One region of the Lysinibacillus sp. G01H genome, then DNA from elsewhere that is predicted to be linked to it. Evidence: a T-box and tRNA genes for the amino acid it is inferred to sense, from the RefSeq annotation. Region 1 holds a T-box; the other regions hold tRNA genes.
What was found. The T-box of region 1 lies ahead of ileS (isoleucine--tRNA ligase). A T-box ahead of a tRNA ligase gene usually reads a tRNA of that ligase, here a tRNA-Ile.

Region 1 (7,367 bases):
AGTGCTTAGTATTGTCGGTAGATTTGCCTATAGAGGTGAACAGGCAGATGATTTATTTCAAGTAGGCTGTATTGGCCTCATGAAAGCCATTGATCATTTTGATTTAAAGCATAATGTACGATTTTCGACATATGCTGTACCAATGATTATTGGTGAAATTCGTCGCCATCTGCGTGATCATCATGCATTACGTGTATCTCGCTCTCTAAGAGATATAGCTTATAAGGCAATGCAGGCAAAAGAACAATGGATAACCGATAATTTGCGAGAACCAACGATTGAAGAAATTGCTGAGATGATTGACATGAAAAAGGAAGACGTTTTATTTGCTTTGGATGCCATTCAAGATCCAGTTTCGTTACAGGAACCCATTTATTCAGATGGCGGAGATGCTGTTTATATGATGGACCAATTACGTGATGATGATGTATCAGAGGATCAATGGGTTGCCTATGTGTCGGTAAAGGAAAGCTTGCAAAAGCTAGATGAACGTCAGCAAATGATCGTTGCCAAACGATTTTATTATGGAGAGACCCAAACTGAAATTGCCAAAGAACTTGGGATTTCTCAAGCACAAATTTCACGTCTTGAAAAAAATGCAATTGAAACAATGCAAAAAGATTACAAATAAAAAAATGCGCATCGTATAATTCGGTGCGCATTTTATCTTCATTCAATGAACAAATGATACATAAATATAAAGTAACAGCAAAGTTTGATGGTAGTAGAAATGATTATACGAAAGTAAACAATAGAGGAGGTATGTCATTGCGTTTTTCGATGTTACAACAAAAAGAAGTCATAGAAGCAGGAAATGGACGATTTATAGGCTTTGTAATAGATGCTGAAGTATCAAAAGAAACAGGCTATGTGACAGCATTTTTGATTGCAGAGCCTCGCAAATATCTTGGTTTTTTTAAAGGTGAAGAGTCTGTGAGAAAAGTGTATATGAAGGATGTGCTTGTTGTTGGTAAGGATGTCATTTTAGTCAAAGCCCTTTCTTAAGACATCAGCTCATTCAAATTGTGAAATTGTATGCTGACATAGGTCAGGCTATTCATTGATAAATCAAGCATTGCTTGTTACAATAAAAGAAACTATTGTTGTAAAGTTGGGAAAAACAGTGACAAAAATCTTAACAAATTTAAACAAACTAAATGATTTAATAACAGCAGCAGAAAAAAAAGGGAATCGTGAGGGCGAAAAAGTCCAAATAATTGCCGTGACGAAGGAAGTTTCTGTTGAAAGAACACAAGAAGCAATTGAAGCAGGGCTCACTCATTTAGGAGAAAACAGACCTGAGGGCTTACATCGTAAAATTACTGAGATTCATGCTGATGTTCATTGGCATTACATTGGGTCGCTTCAAACACGTAAAGTAAAACAAGTGATTAACAGCATTGATTATTTACACTCCTTAGATCGTTTGAGTTTAGCAGAAGAAATTGAAAAAAGAGCAGAACAACCTGTTAAATGTTTTGTACAAGTAAATGTTTCTGGTGAAGAATCAAAACATGGTTTAACCATCGAAGAAGTCTTGCCTTTTGTAGAAGCATTAAAAGGTTTTACGAAGATTCAAGTTGTAGGTTTAATGACTATGGCACCAAACACCGAAAACGAAGCAATTATTCGCTCTGTTTTCAAGCAATTAAAACAATGTCAACAGCAAATAGCCGAGCAAGGATTCGCACATGCACCTTGTACCGAGTTATCAATGGGCATGTCTAATGACTTTGAAATTGCGGTAGAGGAAGGGGCTACTTTTGTTCGAGTCGGAACGGCTCTTGTTGGAAATGAAAGAGGGGAACAGGATGAGCATGAAAAATAAGATTAAAAACTTCTTTTACCTTGAAGAAGAATTAGAAGAAGAAATCACGCAAGCTCCTATTCAGCAACAACAACCCATACAACAACAGCAACCGATTCATTCAGTTAAGCCAAAAAAAATGATGAAAGAACGCAAAGCACCTATTCATGAAATCATGCCACAAAGCACAGCAACTCCTAATAACATAGTCAGTTTGCAGGCAGCTATGAGTTCTAAGGGAGCAAAAGTTGTTTTAATAGAGCCGAGAGTTTATGCAGAAGCACAAGATATCGCAGAGCATTTAAAAAATAAACGTGCAACAATTGTCAATTTGCAACGTATCGAAAGAGAACAAGGTAAACGCATTATTGATTTTTTAAGTGGCACAGTCTATGCTCTTGCTGGAGATATTCAACGTATCGGTAAAGATATCTTCCTTTGTACGCCAGATAATGTAGAAGTGACTGGTGAAATTACAAACTTTATTTTAGACGATAATTAATAGCGAGGATTGTAGTTTATATGACTTTTTTTATTATACTTGGTTATGTATCATTAGCATTTAAGATTTATTCATTCATGCTAATTGCATATATCTTAATGTCTTGGGTGCCTGCCGCTCAAAATTCAGCCATTGGTCGCATGCTTGAAAAAGTTTGTGAGCCATATTTAGGGATTTTTAGGAAATTCATTCCTCCTCTTGGTATGATTGATATTTCCCCAATTGTGGCCATCTTTATGCTGAATTTTATAGAAAGAGGGCTTTATATAGTCATTCAGAAATTATATTTTATGTTCGCTTAGAAATAAATCCTCACGTTTTGGTGGGGATTTTTTATTTATTTTAATTTTCTCCGCTACTAAAGCGACTAATAAAAAATATTAAAACAATGACGTCCCAACGTCATTAATTGGGAATACTAAGTTTCCAACTAACAAAGCAAAATGGAACTAGTGAAAGAGGAGACAACAAGATGGAACACTTAATCCAGCATTTTCGAAAAGATGAACAGCCCTTTATTGAACAGGTAATAAGCTGGCAGCGTGAGGTTGAAGATCGTTATGCGCCTAAGCTGACAGATTTTCTTGATCCAAGACAGCGTTTTATTGTGACATCGATTATCGGGCAAGATGATACCCTACAAACTGCATGCACAGGTTTATTTGAAGAGGCAGAGAGGCAGCGTATGCTTATTTTTCCTTCTTATTATGAAGCGATAGAAGAAGACTTTCAGTTAGTGGCATTTACGATTCAATATCCAGTGAAATTTGTCCAATTACGACATCCTGATGTTTTAGGTGCGTTGCTTTCATTAGGCTTAAACCGTGGCAAATTTGGTGATATTCGTGTAAATGATCAGCAGGTGCAATTCGTTGTAGCTCAAGAGGTAGCAGAATATGTTCGGTTACATTTAACAGGTATTGGTAAAGTTAAGGTGCATATTGAGTCTTTAAAAGAAGCGGATTCCCTTATTGTAAATGAGGAAGAATGGTTGGAGGAATCCCATACAGTATCTTCCATGCGCTTAGATGTAATTATTGCAACTGTATTAAATGTATCACGCCAAAAAGCGCAAACTTTAATTACTGGGAAAAAGGTTCGTGTAAATTGGACAGAAAGAGATACAGTTGCTTTTGAATTACAAGAAGGAGATATTTTATCGATACGTGGAAGTGGTCGGGTGAAAATTATTATGACTGAAGGCCGAACTAAAAAAGATAAAATCCGTCTTCAAGTCGGTCGATTGGCCCAAAAAAGCTGAAAGTGAAGTAAATTTCATTAATTTTTACTGCTAAGTTGTCGGAACAATTGTATAATAGGAATTACGAATGTACATGTAAAGGAGAGAAGGATTGTATGCCATTATCACCTATTGATATACATAATAAGGAGTTTACAAAAGCCTTCAGAGGCTATGCTGAAGATGAAGTAAATGAATTTTTAGATCAGATTATTAAAGACTATGAAATTCTGCTTCGTGAAAAAAAAGAGGTTGATAAGCAATTAGAGATGGCTTTAGAACAAGCGAGACATTTCAACTCCTTAGAAGAAACTTTGCAGAAATCTATTGTCGTTGCACAAGAAGCGGCTGATGAAGTGAGAAGAAATTCTCAAAAAGAAGCAAAGCTCATCGTAAAAGAAGCTGAAAAAAATGCTGATCGAATTGTCAATGAAGCGTTGACGAAGGCTCGTAAGGTGACGATTGAAATTGATGAGCTTAAAAAGCAATCTAAGGTATTTCGTAATCGTTTCAAGATGCTCGTAGAAGCACAGTTGGATTTACTTAATGCAGATGACTGGGATCATTTGCTGCAATATGATATTGATTTAACAGAAATTCAAGCATCTGTTGATGAAGCACAGGATTCTGAGGATATTTAACTTTTCTTTTTAATTGTTACAATTGTCAAATGAAACTTGACGCGATTGTTTGAATTTCATATACTTTGTAATAGTAATTATTTTGAACAGATATGCATAAAAGCAGAGACGAAGACAGTATTTGTTAGGCGTTGTTAAGCGATTTGGGGACAGTGAGAGCCCAAACATACAACTAGCATTGAACATCACTTCTGAGCTAAATAACTGAAAAAAGTAGGTTATTTCGTGATGCACGACGTTAAACGTGCTTTTAAGAGGTAGTGCAATTTTTTGTACTACAATTAGGGTGGTACCGCGAGTAGAAGCTTCTCGTCCCTTAGTGGGATTGAGGGCTTTTTTTGTTTGTTTCCGAATCGTTTTAGATAATTTTGCCAATAACTGTCTTATGAGAATAATGTCTACCTGTTTGTGTAAAATAAAGGAGGAATTTTAATGGTTGAATACAAAGATACTTTATTAATGCCAAAAACAGATTTCCCAATGCGTGGAAATTTACCGGCAAATGAGCCAAAAATGCAAGAAAAATGGAATGGCATGGATATTAACAAATTACAGATGGAACGTACTGAAGGTCGACCAGAATATGTTCTGCATGATGGTCCTCCCTATGCAAATGGTGATATCCATATCGGCCATGCTCTAAATAAAGTATTGAAGGATATGATTACACGTCATCGTTCAATGACTGGCTACCATGTCAATTATATTCCAGGTTGGGATACACATGGTTTACCAATTGAGCAAGCATTGACTAACAAAGGTGTAAAACGTAAAGAAATGTCAGTAGCAGCATTCCGCCAGCTTTGTGAAGAGTATGCTTATGAGCAAATTGACAATCAACGTGCCCAATTCCGCCGTCTAGGCATTCGAGGTGATTGGGAAAATCCATATATTACGTTAAAGCCTGAGTTTGAAGCACGTCAAATTGAAGTATTCGGTAAAATGGCGGAAAAAGGATATATCTATAAAGGGTTAAAACCGGTTTATTGGTCTCCATCTTCTGAATCTGCTTTGGCGGAAGCTGAAATTGAATATAAGGACATCAAATCCCCATCCATTTATGTAAGCTTTGCTATCAAGGATGCGAAGGGCATTGTTCCAGCAGATGCTAAATTTATCATTTGGACAACAACACCATGGACATTACCAGCAAACTTAGGGATTTCTTTGAATCCTGAATTTATCTATGTAGTAGTTGCTGTGGCTACTAAAAAATTCATCATTGCCAAAGAGTTATTAGAGTCAGTAGCAACTACGCTTGGATGGGAAGACTATGAGGTTGTACAAGAAGTAAAAGGTGAGGCATTAGATCGTATTGTAGCACAACATCCATTCTATGATCGTGAATCGCTTATCATGGTAGGTGAACACGTAACTGCTGAAGCGGGTACAGGTTGTGTTCATACAGCACCAGGGCACGGTGAAGACGATTATCATATTGGTAAACAGTATGGTTTAGGTATTCTTAGCCCTCTTGATAATAGTGGCTGTTATACAGATGAAGCACCTGGCTTTGAAGGCGTGTTTTATAATGATGCAAATAAACTTGTTACAGAAAAACTAAAAGAAGTAGGAGCTTTAGAAAAGCTTGATTTCTTTACGCACTCCTATCCACATGACTGGCGTACGAAAAAGCCTGTTATTTACCGTGCGACACCACAATGGTTTGCATCTGTTGAAGCATTCCGTGGGGAGTTATTAGAAGCTGTAAAAGCAACAGCATTTACACCAGCTTGGGGAGAAACTCGTCTTTATAATATGATTCGTGATCGTGGAGACTGGGTAATTTCACGTCAACGTGCGTGGGGTGTGCCGATTCCGATTTTCTATGCTGAAAATGGTGAACCTATTATTACGCCTGAAACAATTAGTCATGTCTCAGCATTATTCCGTGAGAATGGATCAAATATTTGGTTCCAAAAAACAGCAAAAGAGTTATTACCAGAAGGCTTTACACATCCAGGTAGCCCGAACGGCGAATTTACAAAAGAAAATGATATTATGGATGTATGGTTTGATTCCGGTTCATCACACCAAGGTGTACTAGTAGAGCGTGGTATGAAATACCCAGCTGATCTCTATTTAGAGGGCTCTGACCAACATCGTGGTTGGTTTAATTCATCTCTTATTACATCTGTAGCTATTAACGGCTATGCACCATATAAAGGACTTTTAACACATGGTTTTGTTCTTGATGGTGAAGGACGTAAAATGAGTAAATCTTTAGGGAATGTGATTATTCCACAAAAAGTAATGGATCAGTATGGAGCAGACATACTTCGTTTATGGGTTGCTTCTGTTGACTATACAGCAGATGTGCGCATCTCTATGGATATGTTAAAGCAAGTATCTGAAGTGTATCGTAAAATTCGTAATACTTTCCGTTTCTTACACGGCAATATTGCTGATTTCGATCCTAAGAAAGATCGTGTAAGTTATGCTGAGCTTCGTGAAATGGATCAATATGTGTATATGCGCTTACAGGATGTCTTAAAAACTGTGTGTGCTGCCTATGATCGCTATGATTTTGCTGCTGTCTATCATGTAGTCAATAATTTTGTTGCTGTAGAGTTATCTTCATTCTATCTTGATATTGCCAAAGATGTAGTCTATATCGAGGGTCATGACAATAAGGATCGTCGTGCGATGCAAACAGTTATTTATGATACATTGATGACATTGGTAAAAATCATGACACCAATTATCCCACATACAACGGATGAAATGTGGTCTTATCTACATGCTCAAGGTATTGTAGAAGAAGTTTCTGTTCAATTAACAGATTTCCCAGAGGTAGATGATCAAGCGAATTTTGACAGCCTACGTACAAAATGGGAAAAAATTATTGATGTACGCGATGATATTTTAAAAGCATTAGAGGAATCACGTAATGCGAAAACAATTGGTAAATCACTTGAAGCAAAAGTCACTGTCTATGCGAAAGAAGATGTTGTCGTATTATTGAAAGATGCCAACATTGATTTTGCACAACTTTCCATCGTTTCAGCTTTTGAGGTAGCTACCATCGAAGAGGCACCTGCTGAAGCTTTAACACTTGAGCATGTTTCCATTGTTGTTGAGAAGGCTACAGGTGAGAAATGTGAGCGTTGCTGGTCAATTTCTGAAACAGTTGGTTCAAATGAAGCACAACCTACAGTATGTGCTCGCTGTGCAGAG
Region 2 (7,367 bases), 2.1 Mb from region 1:
ACAGGATTAGATACCCTGGTAGTCCACGCCGTAAACGATGAGTGCTAAGTGTTAGGGGGTTTCCGCCCCTTAGTGCTGCAGCTAACGCATTAAGCACTCCGCCTGGGGAGTACGGTCGCAAGACTGAAACTCAAAGGAATTGACGGGGGCCCGCACAAGCGGTGGAGCATGTGGTTTAATTCGAAGCAACGCGAAGAACCTTACCAGGTCTTGACATCCCGTTGACCACTGTAGAGATATAGTTTCCCCTTCGGGGGCAACGGTGACAGGTGGTGCATGGTTGTCGTCAGCTCGTGTCGTGAGATGTTGGGTTAAGTCCCGCAACGAGCGCAACCCTTGATCTTAGTTGCCATCATTTAGTTGGGCACTCTAAGGTGACTGCCGGTGACAAACCGGAGGAAGGTGGGGATGACGTCAAATCATCATGCCCCTTATGACCTGGGCTACACACGTGCTACAATGGACGATACAAACGGTTGCCAACTCGCGAGAGGGAGCTAATCCGATAAAGTCGTTCTCAGTTCGGATTGTAGGCTGCAACTCGCCTACATGAAGCCGGAATCGCTAGTAATCGCGGATCAGCATGCCGCGGTGAATACGTTCCCGGGCCTTGTACACACCGCCCGTCACACCACGAGAGTTTGTAACACCCGAAGTCGGTGAGGTAACCTTTTGGAGCCAGCCGCCGAAGGTGGGATAGATGATTGGGGTGAAGTCGTAACAAGGTAGCCGTATCGGAAGGTGCGGCTGGATCACCTCCTTTCTAAGGATTATTTCGGAATACAAACCTTGGGTTTGTACGATTACGTTTTGCGTTCAGTTTTGAAGGTTCATTCTATCTGAATGAAACACTTCAAAACTTGTTCTTTGAAAACTGGATAAAACGACATTGAAATTGTAACAAACACATTTATTTTTTAAGTTTTTTATAGGCTTAATAACTTGGTTAAGTTATTAAGGGCGCACGGCGAATGCCTTGGCACTAGGAGCCGAAGAAGGACGGCACTAACACCGATATGCTTCGGGGAGCTGTAAGTGAGCTTTGATCCGGAGATTTCCGAATGGGGGAACCCACTACGTTTAATCGCGTAGTATCTTGACGTGAATACATAGCGTCTTGAAGGCAGACCCAGGGAACTGAAACATCTAAGTACCTGGAGGAAGAGAAAGAAAAATCGATTCCCTGAGTAGCGGCGAGCGAAACGGGAAGAGCCCAAACCAAGAGGCTTGCCTCTTGGGGTTGTAGGACACTCAATACGGAGTTACAAAAGAGCGAGTTAGATGAAGCGACTTGGAAAGGTCCGCCAGAGCAGGTAAAAGCCCTGTAGTCGAAAGTTCGTTCTCTCCTGAGTGGATCCTGAGTACGGCGGAACACGTGAAATTCCGTCGGAATCCGGGAGGACCATCTCCCAAGGCTAAATACTACCTAGTGACCGATAGTGAACCAGTACCGTGAGGGAAAGGTGAAAAGCACCCCGGAAGGGGAGTGAAAGAGATCCTGAAACCGTGTGCCTACAAGTAGTTAGAGCCCGTTAATGGGTGATAGCGTGCCTTTTGTAGAATGAACCGGCGAGTTACGATTACGTGCGAGGTTAAGCTTTAGAAGGCGGAGCCGCAGCGAAAGCGAGTCTGAATAGGGCGAAATAGTACGTGGTCGTAGACCCGAAACCAGGTGATCTACCCATGTCCAGGGTGAAGGTGAGGTAACACTTACTGGAGGCCCGAACCCACGCACGTTGAAAAGTGCGGGGATGAGGTGTGGGTAGCGGAGAAATTCCAATCGAACTTGGAGATAGCTGGTTCTCTCCGAAATAGCTTTAGGGCTAGCCTCGTGATGAGAATACTGGAGGTAGAGCACTGTTTGGACTAGGGGGCCATCCCGGTTTACCGAATTCAGACAAACTCCGAATGCCAGATATTTATACACGGGAGTCAGACTGCGAGTGATAAGATCCGTAGTCAAAAGGGAAACAGCCCAGACCACCAGCTAAGGTCCCAAAGTAATCGTTAAGTGGAAAAGGATGTGGCGTTGCACAGACAACCAGGATGTTGGCTTAGAAGCAGCCATCATTTAAAGAGTGCGTAATAGCTCACTGGTCGAGTGACGCTGCGCCGAAAATGTATCGGGGCTAAACGATTCACCGAAGCTGTGGATTGACATCTACGATGTCAGTGGTAGGAGAGCGTTCTAAGTGCGTTGAAGTCAGACCGGAAGGACTGGTGGAGCGCTTAGAAGTGAGAATGCCGGTATGAGTAGCGAAAGACGGGTGAGAATCCCGTCCACCGTATGACTAAGGTTTCCTGAGGAAGGCTCGTCCGCTCAGGGTTAGTCGGGACCTAAGCCGAGGCCGATAGGCGTAGGCGATGGACAACAGGTTGATATTCCTGTACCACCTCCTCACCGTTTGAGAAATGGGGGGACGCAGTAGGATAGGGTAAGCGCGCCGTTGGTTGTGCGCGTCCAAGCAGTAAGGCGTGTGTGTAGGCAAATCCGCACACTGTAACGTTGAGCTGTGATGGCGAGTCCGTATGGACGAAGTTCCTGATTTCACACTGCCAAGAAAAGCCTCTATCGAGGTGAGAGGTGCCCGTACCGCAAACCGACACAGGTAGTCGAGGAGAGAATCCTAAGGTGTGCGAGAGAACTCTCGTTAAGGAACTCGGCAAAATGACCCCGTAACTTCGGGAGAAGGGGTGCTCTTGAGCGTGCAAGCGCATGAGAGCCGCAGTGAATAGGCCCAGGCGACTGTTTAGCAAAAACACAGGTCTCTGCAAAACCGTAAGGTGACGTATAGGGGCTGACGCCTGCCCGGTGCTGGAAGGTTAAGAGGAGTGGTTAGCGCAAGCGAAGCTGCGAATTGAAGCCCCAGTAAACGGCGGCCGTAACTATAACGGTCCTAAGGTAGCGAAATTCCTTGTCGGGTAAGTTCCGACCCGCACGAAAGGCGTAACGATCTGGGCACTGTCTCAACGAGAGACTCGGTGAAATTATAGTACCTGTGAAGATGCAGGTTACCCGCGACAGGACGGAAAGACCCCGTGGAGCTTTACTGTAGCCTGATATTGAATTTTGGTACAACTTGTACAGGATAGGTAGGAGCCAGAGATCTCGGAGCGCCAGCTTCGAAGGAGGCGTCGGTGGGATACTACCCTGGTTGTATTGAAATTCTAACCCATGCCCCTTAGCGGGGCAGGAGACAGTGTCAGGCGGACAGTTTGACTGGGGCGGTCGCCTCCTAAAAGGTAACGGAGGCGCCCAAAGGTTCCCTCAGAATGGTTGGAAATCATTCGTAGAGTGTAAAGGCACAAGGGAGCTTGACTGCGAGACCTACAAGTCGAGCAGGGTCGAAAGACGGGCTTAGTGATCCGGTGGTTCCGCATGGAAGGGCCATCGCTCAACGGATAAAAGCTACCCCGGGGATAACAGGCTTATCTCCCCCAAGAGTCCACATCGACGGGGAGGTTTGGCACCTCGATGTCGGCTCATCGCATCCTGGGGCTGTAGTCGGTCCCAAGGGTTGGGCTGTTCGCCCATTAAAGCGGTACGCGAGCTGGGTTCAGAACGTCGTGAGACAGTTCGGTCCCTATCCGTCGTGGGCGTAGGAAATTTGAGAGGAGCTGTCCTTAGTACGAGAGGACCGGGATGGACACACCGCTGGTGTACCAGTTGTCTTGCCAAAGGCATCGCTGGGTAGCTATGTGTGGACGGGATAAGTGCTGAAAGCATCTAAGCATGAAGCCCCCCTCAAGATGAGATTTCCCATTACGCAAGTAAGTAAGATCCCTCAAAGACGATGAGGTAGATAGGTTCGAGGTGGAAGTGTGGTGACACATGGAGCTGACGAATACTAATCGATCGAGGACTTAACCAAAAAAAGTTTGAAACATTCAATGCACCGTTTATCCAGTTTTGAAAGAACAAATCTTTCAATAAAAAAGAGAGCTTCAAGACACAAGTTGTACAAGGAAGCAAACGAGTGATTGAAGGAGCGTACTTTTGTACGTGACTGATTGAACGAGAGCAGCTGACGCAGTAATACGCCGTGTATTGGAGGTCGAATAAGTCTAGTGATGATGGCAAAGAGGTCATACCCGTTCCCATACCGAACACGGAAGTTAAGCTCTTTAGCGCCGATGGTAGTTGGGGGCTTCCCCCTGTGAGAGTAGGACGTCGCTAGGCATAATACCCAGGAGGATTAGCTCAGCTGGGAGAGCATCTGCCTTACAAGCAGAGGGTCGGCGGTTCGAGCCCGTCATCCTCCACCATATGCCGGTTTAGCTCAGCAGGTAGAGCAACTGACTTGTAATCAGTAGGTCGTGGGTTCGATTCCTATAGCCGGCACCATTTTTTCGAGCCATTAGCTCAGTTGGTAGAGCATCTGACTTTTAATCAGAGGGTCGAAGGTTCGAGTCCTTCATGGCTCACCATTTTTAAATAATAATAAGCGGGTGTGGCGGAATTGGCAGACGCACTAGACTTAGGATCTAGCGCCGCAAGGCGTGGGGGTTCGACTCCCTTCACCCGCACCATTATTTTCATTGCCAGATAAAAAAACTTATGCACATGCGGAAGTAGTTCAGTGGTAGAACACCACCTTGCCAAGGTGGGGGTCGCGAGTTCGAACCTCGTCTTCCGCTCCAAATGTGCCGGGGTGGCGGAACTGGCAGACGCACAGGACTTAAAATCCTGCGGTAGGTGACTACCGTACCGGTTCGATTCCGGTCCTCGGCACCATTTTAAATGCGCCCGTAGCTCAATTGGATAGAGCGTCTGACTACGGATCAGAAGGTTATGGGTTCGACTCCTGTCGGGCGCGCCAAAAGAACAACGGGAAGTAGCTCAGCTTGGTAGAGCACTTGGTTTGGGACCAAGGGGTCGCAGGTTCGAATCCTGTCTTCCCGACCATTTCCAAAAAAATTATGGGGCCTTAGCTCAGCTGGGAGAGCGCCTGCCTTGCACGCAGGAGGTCAGCGGTTCGATCCCGCTAGGCTCCACCATAAGTAAATTAACCAGTATAAAGATCCTGGCGGCGTAGCTCAGCTGGCTAGAGCGTACGGTTCATACCCGTAAGGTCGGGGGTTCGATCCCCTCTGCCGCCATCTTAAAGGACCTTTAGCTCAGTTGGTTAGAGCAGACGGCTCATAACCGTCCGGTCGCAGGTTCGAGTCCTGCAAGGTCCACCATTTATATATTGTAACGGAGGTATACCCAAGTCTGGCTGAAGGGATCGGTCTTGAAAACCGACAGGCGGGTAACACCGCGCGGGGGTTCGAATCCCTCTACCTCCTCCAGTTTTAAATTTTTATAAATGGTGCTTTAAAAACTCGAAACAGCATAAAATTATCGCGGGGTGGAGCAGTGGTAGCTCGTCGGGCTCATAACCCGAAGGTCGTTGGTTCAAATCCAGCCCCCGCAACCAAAAGGTCCCGTGGTGTAGCGGTTAACATGCCTGCCTGTCACGCAGGAGATCGCCGGTTCGATCCCGGTCGGGACCGCCATTTTTAAAATAAAAGTCATGAGAAGCAAAAGAGTGAGTAAGCTTAGCATGGACGAAATGGGTCAGTAGCTCAGTTGGTAGAGCATTAGATTGAAGCTCTAAGTGTCGGCGGTTCGATTCCGTCCTGACCCACCATTTATGCGGGTGTAGTTTAATGGTAAAACCTCAGCCTTCCAAGCTGATGTCGTGGGTTCGATTCCCATCACCCGCTCCAAGGGCCTATAGCTCAGCTGGTTAGAGCGCACGCCTGATAAGCGTGAGGTCGATGGTTCGAGTCCATTTAGGCCCACCATTATTCCGAAGTAGCTCAGTTGGTAGTAGCACCTGACTGTTAATCAGGTTGTCGCAGGTTCGAGTCCTGCCTTCGGAGCCATTTTTATTTTGGGGAAGTACTCAAGAGGCTGAAGAGGCGCCCCTGCTAAGGGTGTAGGTCGGGTAACCGGCGCGAGGGTTCAAATCCCTCCTTCTCCGCCATGGGCCCGTTGGTCAAGTGGTTAAGACACCGCCCTTTCACGGCGGTAACACGGGTTCGAATCCCGTACGGGTCATACTAAAAACAGTAGATGCATTTGCATCTACTGTTTTTTGATATTCATAGATACAAAATTTACTCTTGATTCAATGCATTTTCATCCATATAAACCACTTCCCAGATATGCCCATCTACATCTTGAAAACCCCAACCATACATAAATCCGTGATCTTGTGGTTCACTATATGGTTTACCACCAGAGGCAAGTGCCTTATTCACTAATTGATCTACTTGTTCTCGGCTTTCAGCAGAAAGACATAAGATTGCTTCTGCAGAAGTAGTAGTATCTGTAACTTCTTTCTTACTAAATCCTTTAAATCGTTCTTCAACCATTATTAATGCGAAGATATTTTCACTAATAATCATTGAGGCTGTTGTTTCATCACTGAATTGTTGATTGAACTCAAAACCTAATTCCTTAAAAAAACTGATAGATTTGTTTAGATCTTTTACTGGTAAATTGATAAAGATATTTTTCGATTGAAAAGCCATTTAATATCACCTCCAAATTGACAGTATCATGGAGCATAAAGTCGTGTCAATTTTAGCAATGTAGGCGAAAATGGAAGCCATTAGCACTATTGAAAGCAGGTGTTTGTAAACAAAAACAGAAAGGTTATATCTTCAACCTTTCTGTTTAAAAAGTTTAACTATTTATCCTCTGGCTAGCATTCTATCAAGTGAACTAAGTGCTTCAGCGGTAGTATGTTCATCTACTTGTATACGGTTATGAGGTTGACCTTGCTCAATACTTTCTAAGCTCCATAACAAATGTGGAAGGTCAATTCGATTCATTGTTAAACAAGGACAAAAGTTTTCATTTAAGGAGACAATATGTTTATCAGGATGCTGCTTAATAATGCGATTGACAAGATTCATTTCTGTTCCAATTGCCCATGCAGATCCGCTTGGAGCTCGATTGATTGTATCAATAATGTATTTTGTGGAGCCTGCATCATCAGCCGCTGCTACCACTTCACGGCTGCACTCTGGGTGAACGATAATCCTCATAGTCGGGTGTTCTTTGCGAATAACCTCTGTATGTTGAACCGTAAACCCTTCGTGCACAGAGCAGTGACCCTTCCAAAGAATAACCTGGATATTTTCAAGAGGCTCTTTTGTTTCGAGCAAGTTCTTATGTGGATTCCAAACAGCCATATTTTCAAGAGGTATACCTAAATCATAGGCAGTATTCCTTCCTAAATGTTGGTCAGGTAAAAAGAAGATACGCTGTTTTTGGGTAAAAGCCCATTGAACAAGTTCCTTTGCATTCGATGAAGTGACACAAGCACCACCATGCCTTCCAGTAAAGGCTTTAATAGCCGCAGTTGAATTAA
Region 3 (7,367 bases), 2.1 Mb from region 1:
ATGTTTTTCAAGCACTAAAGCAGCCTGAAGTGCAGCAATTCCACTACCAATTATAAGGACGTCTGTCTTTACATCCATAGTTATACCTTCTTTACAGTTGTCTTGACACTTATCTTTACATAAAATAAAAAAGAAAACAAGACCTGATGAACAAGAGAGGAAGAAGACGATGATTTATATGGATTATGCTGCAACATCACCTATGATGAGGGAATCTCTTGAGGCCTATGTTGAGGTGGCACAACGGTATTATGGAAATAGTGCGAGTCTGCATGATTTAGGGGGACAAGCCCTTTATTTTGTCCAGCAATCAAGAGAGGTTGTAGCCCAAGCCCTAGGTGTAACTAGTGATGGTGTAATTTTTACGGGTAGTGGAACAGAGGGAAATCTCATAGCCATCTTGTCGTTAGCACTAGCCTCAAAAAAAGGAAAACACATTATTTCTTCTCAAGCTGAGCATACGTCAGTGCATGCAGCTTTGAATACACTTGAGAAAAAGGGCTTTACTGTAACAAAATTACCTTTGCAGAAGGATGGTTGTGTTGATCTGGGACAATTGCAACAAGCAATCCGAGAAGAGACTGCTTTGATTACCATTCAACATGTCAATTCTGAAATTGGTTCAATCCAGCCTGTAGAGAAAATCGTAAAGATGGCAAGAAAATCAAATATTTTCTGTCACGTTGATTGTGTACAATCATTTGGTAAACTAGCTATACCAAAGGGGGCCGATGCTATTACCATCTCGGCTCATAAAATAGGTGGGCCAAAGGGCTGCGGTGCTATATATATGAACCCTGCAATCAGAGTACCTGCATTAACACCAGGTGTGACACACGAGAGGGGTCTTAGAGGGGGAACATTAGATACTCCTGCAATCGTGGCCTTTGCCGCGGCAATTGAAAACTATCAATATGAGTTGCAACATTATGAAACGTTAAGAGATTATTTTGAAAATAATTTACCTGAAACATGTCAGCTCGTTGAATGTAAACAGCAACTACCTAATATTTGTGGGGTAATGATGGAGAAAGTAGAGGGGCAATATGTTCTTTTAAAGTTAAATGAGGCGGGAATCTGTATCTCTACTGGTAGTGCATGTGATATTCATAGTGAATCGGGAACAAAGGCTATTCTATCTATGGGGTTCTCTTTGGAAGCGGCACGCCAATTTTTTAGAATATCTTTTGGTCCTTCTACTACACTTGAGGATATTGTAAAATTAAAAATAGAGCTTTCAAATATTTAATGAAAAGAAGAGTGAAGGATTATCTATATTCTTCACTTGTATTGAAATAGATTATAAGCTAAGAATATCGGCAAATAAAATAATTGTTTTCTTTTGAACCAACAATTGCTATAATATTTTGCAGGGCAATATTTTCTCTTACTTAACAAAAATAACTTTAAAAAGTAATAATTTCTTTTTTTTATAAAAAAGTATTGCACAATGTTAGAAAACGTTATACAATAATTCTTGTCTTGAAGGACAGGTAAACAACTTCAAAACAAGATACATAACAAAGTCTAGTGATGATGGCAAAGAGGTCACACCCGTTCCCATACCGAACACGGAAGTTAAGCTCTTTAGCGCCGATGGTAGTTGGGGGCTTCCCCCTGTGAGAGTAGGACGTCGCTAGGCATAATACCCAGGAGGATTAGCTCAGCTGGGAGAGCATCTGCCTTACAAGCAGAGGGTCGGCGGTTCGAGCCCGTCATCCTCCACCATATGCCGGTTTAGCTCAGCAGGTAGAGCAACTGACTTGTAATCAGTAGGTCGTGGGTTCGATTCCTATAGCCGGCACCATTTTTTCGAGCCATTAGCTCAGTTGGTAGAGCATCTGACTTTTAATCAGAGGGTCGAAGGTTCGAGTCCTTCATGGCTCACCATTTTTAAATAATAATAAGCGGGTGTGGCGGAATTGGCAGACGCACTAGACTTAGGATCTAGCGCCGCAAGGCGTGGGGGTTCGACTCCCTTCACCCGCACCATTATTTTCATTGCCAGATAAAAAAACTTATGCACATGCGGAAGTAGTTCAGTGGTAGAACACCACCTTGCCAAGGTGGGGGTCGCGAGTTCGAACCTCGTCTTCCGCTCCAAATGTGCCGGGGTGGCGGAACTGGCAGACGCACAGGACTTAAAATCCTGCGGTAGGTGACTACCGTACCGGTTCGATTCCGGTCCTCGGCACCATTTTAAATGCGCCCGTAGCTCAATTGGATAGAGCGTCTGACTACGGATCAGAAGGTTATGGGTTCGACTCCTGTCGGGCGCGCCAAAAGAACAACGGGAAGTAGCTCAGCTTGGTAGAGCACTTGGTTTGGGACCAAGGGGTCGCAGGTTCGAATCCTGTCTTCCCGACCATTTCCAAAAAAATTATGGGGCCTTAGCTCAGCTGGGAGAGCGCCTGCCTTGCACGCAGGAGGTCAGCGGTTCGATCCCGCTAGGCTCCACCATAAGTAAATTAACCAGTATAAAGATCCTGGCGGCGTAGCTCAGCTGGCTAGAGCGTACGGTTCATACCCGTAAGGTCGGGGGTTCGATCCCCTCTGCCGCCATCTTAAAGGACCTTTAGCTCAGTTGGTTAGAGCAGACGGCTCATAACCGTCCGGTCGCAGGTTCGAGTCCTGCAAGGTCCACCATTTATATATTGTAACGGAGGTATACCCAAGTCTGGCTGAAGGGATCGGTCTTGAAAACCGACAGGCGGGTAACACCGCGCGGGGGTTCGAATCCCTCTACCTCCTCCAGTTTTAAATTTTTATAAATGGTGCTTTAAAAACTCGAAACAGCATAAAATTATCGCGGGGTGGAGCAGTGGTAGCTCGTCGGGCTCATAACCCGAAGGTCGTTGGTTCAAATCCAGCCCCCGCAACCAAAAGGTCCCGTGGTGTAGCGGTTAACATGCCTGCCTGTCACGCAGGAGATCGCCGGTTCGATCCCGGTCGGGACCGCCATTTTTAAAATAAAAGTCATGAGAAGCAAAAGAGTGAGTAAGCTTAGCATGGACGAAATGGGTCAGTAGCTCAGTTGGTAGAGCATTAGATTGAAGCTCTAAGTGTCGGCGGTTCGATTCCGTCCTGACCCACCATTTATGCGGGTGTAGTTTAATGGTAAAACCTCAGCCTTCCAAGCTGATGTCGTGGGTTCGATTCCCATCACCCGCTCCAAGGGCCTATAGCTCAGCTGGTTAGAGCGCACGCCTGATAAGCGTGAGGTCGATGGTTCGAGTCCATTTAGGCCCACCATTATTCCGAAGTAGCTCAGTTGGTAGTAGCACCTGACTGTTAATCAGGTTGTCGCAGGTTCGAGTCCTGCCTTCGGAGCCATTTTTATTTTGGGGAAGTACTCAAGAGGCTGAAGAGGCGCCCCTGCTAAGGGTGTAGGTCGGGTAACCGGCGCGAGGGTTCAAATCCCTCCTTCTCCGCCATGGGCCCGTTGGTCAAGTGGTTAAGACACCGCCCTTTCACGGCGGTAACACGGGTTCGAATCCCGTACGGGTCATACTAAGTGCAGTAGATGAATTTACATCTACTGCACTTTTTAATTTATTAGATACTTAGATTAATAACATAGCTATATTAAATGAAAGCCTACACAGATTAATCATTCTGTGTAGGCTTATTTTTTCAAATTAACGATTAAATTTTTCGTCCTTTTCCATATGGGATGCAAAGAGGTGTACCAAAGATTGGATCTGTCGTCATTTGGCAATCAAGGTCAAACACATGACTAACTAAATCAGTTGTCATAATTTCTTCTGGTTTCCCTTGACGATAGACACCACGGTCACGCACTGTAATAATATGATCGGCATAGCGACAAGCAAGATTAATATCATGTAATACCATAATGATAGTTCGCTTTTGCTGTTGGTTCAATTCGTACAGTAAATCTAAAACGTCTATTTGATGAGTTAAATCTAAGTATGTCGTAGGCTCGTCTAAAAGAATGATATCTGTATCTTGAGCAAGCGTCATAGCTATCCACGCACGTTGACGTTGTCCTCCTGATAGCTCATCTACTGGTCTATCTTGTAAATGCTCAGTACCTGTAGCTTTTAAAGCATTTAAAACGATTTCTTCATCCTTTTCAGTCCACTGTTGTCGCCAACTTTGGTAAGGATAGCGACCTTGTTTCACAAGTTGTAGGACAGTTAATCCTTCTGGTGCAACAGGAGATTGGGGAAGAATAGAGAGGTTTTTAGCCACTTGTTTTGTTGATAATTTAAAAATATCCTCACCATCTAATAAAACGGAGCCTTTTTTAGGTTTTAATAATCGAGCAATGGAGCGTAAGAGTGTGGATTTAATTTAATTATTGGCAATAAATTACGACAAGAAAAAGATTATGCGAAACTTAGCAAAATTGCTCCAACAGTGTTTTCTGAAACATTACGTGGCGACTGGAAAGAGAATTTTAAATTATTCGCTAAAGCAGTAAATCAAGAAACAAAAGGTGAAGAAGTACTAAAAGCTTACGAAGATAAGTTACAAGCACTGAAAGAAGAGCTTGGAGAACAAACCAACCAAGAAGTTTCATTTGTACGCTTTATGGCCGATAAATCTCGTATCTATTACACAGATTCATTCTCAGGTGTGATTTTTGATGCTTTAGGATTTAAACGTGTTGCAGCGCAAGCAGATTTATTTAAAGATAATGCAAAACTAGGAAACTTAGCGATTGAAGTTGGGAAAGAAGCAATCCCTCAAATGGATGGGGATGTTATTTTCTACTTCACGTACATGCCAACAGGTGATGATTCAGCACTAGCAACTGAACAAGAGTGGACACAAGACCCACTTTGGAAAAACTTAACAGCTGTCCAAAAAGGCAATGCACATAAGGTGGATGATGTCATTTGGAATACGGCTGGAGGCATTTTAGCTGCGAATATTATGCTAGATCAAGTGAAAGAAATCTTTGTTAAATAATTTTCTCATAAACTATACATTTATCGGTGTTTGATAAATGTATAGTTTTTTTATTTCCTAATATATACTCTCCTGGTACTATTAAGTTAGATAGACTATGATGTAGATATTGACCGTAAATTGAGGGGGATGGCGATGAAGGAAAAATTAAGGTGGGTTTATAATCAGCATTATTTAGAGCAAGACCATATAAAACAAGCAACTGCAATACTTCCATATTTTTCACTAGACCAAGTGAGAAAGATTGGTCAATTTCAGCGTACATATGAGCATTTTGAGAAGACACCACTCCATCATCTTGAGGCACTATCTTCATATATGGGTGTAGAAAAAATCATGATTAAAGATGAATCTTATCGATTTGGTTTAAATGCCTTTAAAGTTTTAGGCGGAATTTATGCAATTGCACAATATGTTGCCAATAAGCTTGGAAGGAATATAGAGGAGCTATCGTTTGAACAGTTAAAAACCCCAGAAGTAAGAGCGCAAGTAGGCAATCCAACATTTATTTCAACGACAGATGGTAATCATGGTCGTGGTGTGGCCTGGGCGGCAAGAGAACTGGGTTTTCAAGCAAGAATATATATGCCAACTGGTAGCTCCGCTGAGCGGTTACTGCATATTAAAAGTGAAGGGGCTTTTGCTGAAATTACGACAATGAATTATGACGATACTGTTCGTTATACCTCACGGCTTGCACAAGAAAATGGCTGGGTCTTGATTCAGGATACGATGTGGGAAGGCTATGAAGAAATTCCATTATGGATTATGCAGGGGTACACAACCCTTGTACAGGAGATTGTTGAACAGATTCAGCAAGCCCCAACACATGTATTTTTGCAAGCTGGTGTGGGGTCCTTTGCCGGAGCAGTAGTAGCATTTTTACAGCAATACTATGAGCAGGAAATTACATTTGTCTTGGTTGAGCCTCATGTCGCTAATTGCTATTATGAAAGCTTTAAGAAAAATACAGATCAATTTGTCACTGTTGGTGGAGAGATGCAAACAATAATGGCAGGTCTTGCTTGTGGTGAACCTAATCCACAGGCTTGGCAAATCTTAAAAACCTTTATAAAAATAAGTATCTCGTGTGAGGAAGAAATAGCAGCAACGGGTATGCGCGTTCTAGGAAATCCTTTAGCTACAGACACCCGCATTATAGCTGGTGAATCAGGAGCGGCGCCATTTGGTTGCTTTTATGAAATAATGACTAATAAACAATATAAGGAATTAAAACATGCCTTGCACCTAAATGAACATGCAAGGGTGCTGTTTATTAATACAGAGGGTGATACAGATAAAGAGAGTTATCAAGAAATAGTATGGCATGGGAAATATGCGAATCAATAGCAAACTAGTGATTTACTAGTTTGCTATTTTTACTTTTTTTAAAAGGATATGAAGGTATGATTAAGTTTAATTAAAATTTTTTTATTTTACTCTTGACCTTAACGTTGCGTCAAAGCTTACAGTAGCATTAAGTGGAGGTGATGATATGGAATATACCATTCAGGAGCTTGCTCAACTATCGGGTGTTAGTACAAGAACATTGCGTTATTATGATGAAATTGGATTGCTAAAACCAGCAAGAACCAATGAGGCAGGTTATCGATTTTATGGCCAATGGGAGGTCGATATGTTGCAGCAGATTTTATTTTATCGTGCATTAGATATGAAATTAGCGACAATTCAGACTATTGTTCAAGCACCAAATTTTCAGCATGCTGAGGCGCTCAAAACACATAGAGCTGCTTTGCTTCAACGCAAAGAACAGTTGGAAACGATCTTACAGACAGTAGAAAAAACAATACAATCCATTGAGGAGGAACAACCAATGTCAAATGAAGAAAAATTTAAAGGCTTTAAAGAAAAGTTAATGGAGGATAACGAAAAGCAGTACGGCAAAGAAATCCGTGAGAAATATGGGAATGAAACAGTGGATGCATCCAATGCTAAGCTTATGAACATGACGGAGCAACAATATCAAGCGATGCAACAGCTAGAACAGCAAATGTTTGAACGCTTAGCAGAGGCAATGAAACTTGGAGATGCTGCAAGTGACATTGCGATGGAAGTTGCAGAGTTGCATAAACGCTGGCTCAACTTTACGTGGAAAGAGTATTCCAAAGAGGCACATGCAGGGCTGGCACAAATGTATATTGCTGATGAACGTTTTACAGCTTATTATGATGAGCGTGGTGAAACAGGAGCAGCGCAATTTTTGCATGACGCCATTATAGCTTATACAAGTAAGTAAATAGGTCTTCCTTATGCTGACATGTTTTAGAAATCGTAAAATAGGAAAAAATGAAAGCATGAGGAGGAGATTATTGAGGATCAACAAGTAATACAACAATTAAAAAGACAACTAGAGCAAGAATTACAAGAAATAGAACAACGAATAGAAGAATCAGAGCGACCTCAAGCGA

Region 2: it encodes a tRNA-Ile, which carries the amino acid that the T-box ahead of ileS (isoleucine--tRNA ligase) is inferred to sense. The anticodon was not compared.
Region 3: it encodes a tRNA-Ile, which carries the amino acid that the T-box ahead of ileS (isoleucine--tRNA ligase) is inferred to sense. The anticodon was not compared.

The regions. Positions count from the first base shown of each region.
Region 1 is NZ_CP118397.1:983,295-990,661, forward strand. Features, by position in the region: gene sigG (RNA polymerase sporulation sigma factor SigG) at 1-631, shown strand, start outside; gene PSR12_RS04725 (PRC-barrel domain-containing protein) at 763-1,005, shown strand; gene PSR12_RS04730 (YggS family pyridoxal phosphate-dependent enzyme) at 1,124-1,828, shown strand; gene PSR12_RS04735 (cell division protein SepF) at 1,812-2,309, shown strand; gene PSR12_RS04740 (YggT family protein) at 2,330-2,611, shown strand; gene PSR12_RS04745 (YlmH family RNA-binding protein) at 2,782-3,570, shown strand; gene PSR12_RS04750 (DivIVA domain-containing protein) at 3,666-4,190, shown strand; T-box leader at 4,287-4,510, shown strand; gene ileS (isoleucine--tRNA ligase) at 4,623-7,367, shown strand, end outside.
Region 2 is NZ_CP118397.1:3,545,656-3,553,022, reverse strand. Features, by position in the region: rRNA gene PSR12_RS18125 (16S ribosomal RNA) at 1-763, shown strand, start outside; rRNA gene PSR12_RS18120 (23S ribosomal RNA) at 945-3,872, shown strand; rRNA gene rrf (5S ribosomal RNA) at 4,065-4,180, shown strand; tRNA gene PSR12_RS18110 (tRNA-Val) at 4,191-4,266, shown strand; tRNA gene PSR12_RS18105 (tRNA-Thr) at 4,270-4,345, shown strand; tRNA gene PSR12_RS18100 (tRNA-Lys) at 4,353-4,428, shown strand; tRNA gene PSR12_RS18095 (tRNA-Leu) at 4,446-4,530, shown strand; tRNA gene PSR12_RS18090 (tRNA-Gly) at 4,567-4,641, shown strand; tRNA gene PSR12_RS18085 (tRNA-Leu) at 4,647-4,735, shown strand; tRNA gene PSR12_RS18080 (tRNA-Arg) at 4,744-4,820, shown strand; tRNA gene PSR12_RS18075 (tRNA-Pro) at 4,830-4,906, shown strand; tRNA gene PSR12_RS18070 (tRNA-Ala) at 4,923-4,998, shown strand; tRNA gene PSR12_RS18065 (tRNA-Met) at 5,027-5,100, shown strand; tRNA gene PSR12_RS18060 (tRNA-Ile) at 5,108-5,184, shown strand; tRNA gene PSR12_RS18055 (tRNA-Ser) at 5,200-5,292, shown strand; tRNA gene PSR12_RS18050 (tRNA-Met) at 5,346-5,420, shown strand; tRNA gene PSR12_RS18045 (tRNA-Asp) at 5,424-5,499, shown strand; tRNA gene PSR12_RS18040 (tRNA-Phe) at 5,558-5,633, shown strand; tRNA gene PSR12_RS18035 (tRNA-Gly) at 5,639-5,712, shown strand; tRNA gene PSR12_RS18030 (tRNA-Ile) at 5,714-5,790, shown strand; tRNA gene PSR12_RS18025 (tRNA-Asn) at 5,795-5,871, shown strand; tRNA gene PSR12_RS18020 (tRNA-Ser) at 5,882-5,972, shown strand; tRNA gene PSR12_RS18015 (tRNA-Glu) at 5,975-6,046, shown strand; gene PSR12_RS18010 (VOC family protein) at 6,106-6,522, opposite strand; gene nadA (quinolinate synthase NadA) at 6,685-7,367, opposite strand, start outside.
Region 3 is NZ_CP118397.1:3,535,556-3,542,922, reverse strand. Features, by position in the region: gene nadB (L-aspartate oxidase) at 1-78, opposite strand, end outside; gene PSR12_RS17990 (cysteine desulfurase family protein) at 179-1,249, shown strand; rRNA gene rrf (5S ribosomal RNA) at 1,527-1,642, shown strand; tRNA gene PSR12_RS17980 (tRNA-Val) at 1,653-1,728, shown strand; tRNA gene PSR12_RS17975 (tRNA-Thr) at 1,732-1,807, shown strand; tRNA gene PSR12_RS17970 (tRNA-Lys) at 1,815-1,890, shown strand; tRNA gene PSR12_RS17965 (tRNA-Leu) at 1,908-1,992, shown strand; tRNA gene PSR12_RS17960 (tRNA-Gly) at 2,029-2,103, shown strand; tRNA gene PSR12_RS17955 (tRNA-Leu) at 2,109-2,197, shown strand; tRNA gene PSR12_RS17950 (tRNA-Arg) at 2,206-2,282, shown strand; tRNA gene PSR12_RS17945 (tRNA-Pro) at 2,292-2,368, shown strand; tRNA gene PSR12_RS17940 (tRNA-Ala) at 2,385-2,460, shown strand; tRNA gene PSR12_RS17935 (tRNA-Met) at 2,489-2,562, shown strand; tRNA gene PSR12_RS17930 (tRNA-Ile) at 2,570-2,646, shown strand; tRNA gene PSR12_RS17925 (tRNA-Ser) at 2,662-2,754, shown strand; tRNA gene PSR12_RS17920 (tRNA-Met) at 2,808-2,882, shown strand; tRNA gene PSR12_RS17915 (tRNA-Asp) at 2,886-2,961, shown strand; tRNA gene PSR12_RS17910 (tRNA-Phe) at 3,020-3,095, shown strand; tRNA gene PSR12_RS17905 (tRNA-Gly) at 3,101-3,174, shown strand; tRNA gene PSR12_RS17900 (tRNA-Ile) at 3,176-3,252, shown strand; tRNA gene PSR12_RS17895 (tRNA-Asn) at 3,257-3,333, shown strand; tRNA gene PSR12_RS17890 (tRNA-Ser) at 3,344-3,434, shown strand; tRNA gene PSR12_RS17885 (tRNA-Glu) at 3,437-3,508, shown strand; partial or broken gene PSR12_RS17880 (ABC transporter ATP-binding protein) at 3,646-4,314, opposite strand; partial or broken gene PSR12_RS17875 (ABC transporter substrate-binding protein) at 4,315-4,938, shown strand; gene PSR12_RS17870 (diaminopropionate ammonia-lyase) at 5,074-6,288, shown strand; gene PSR12_RS17865 (MerR family transcriptional regulator) at 6,434-7,195, shown strand; gene PSR12_RS17860 (TraR/DksA C4-type zinc finger protein) at 7,268-7,367, shown strand, end outside.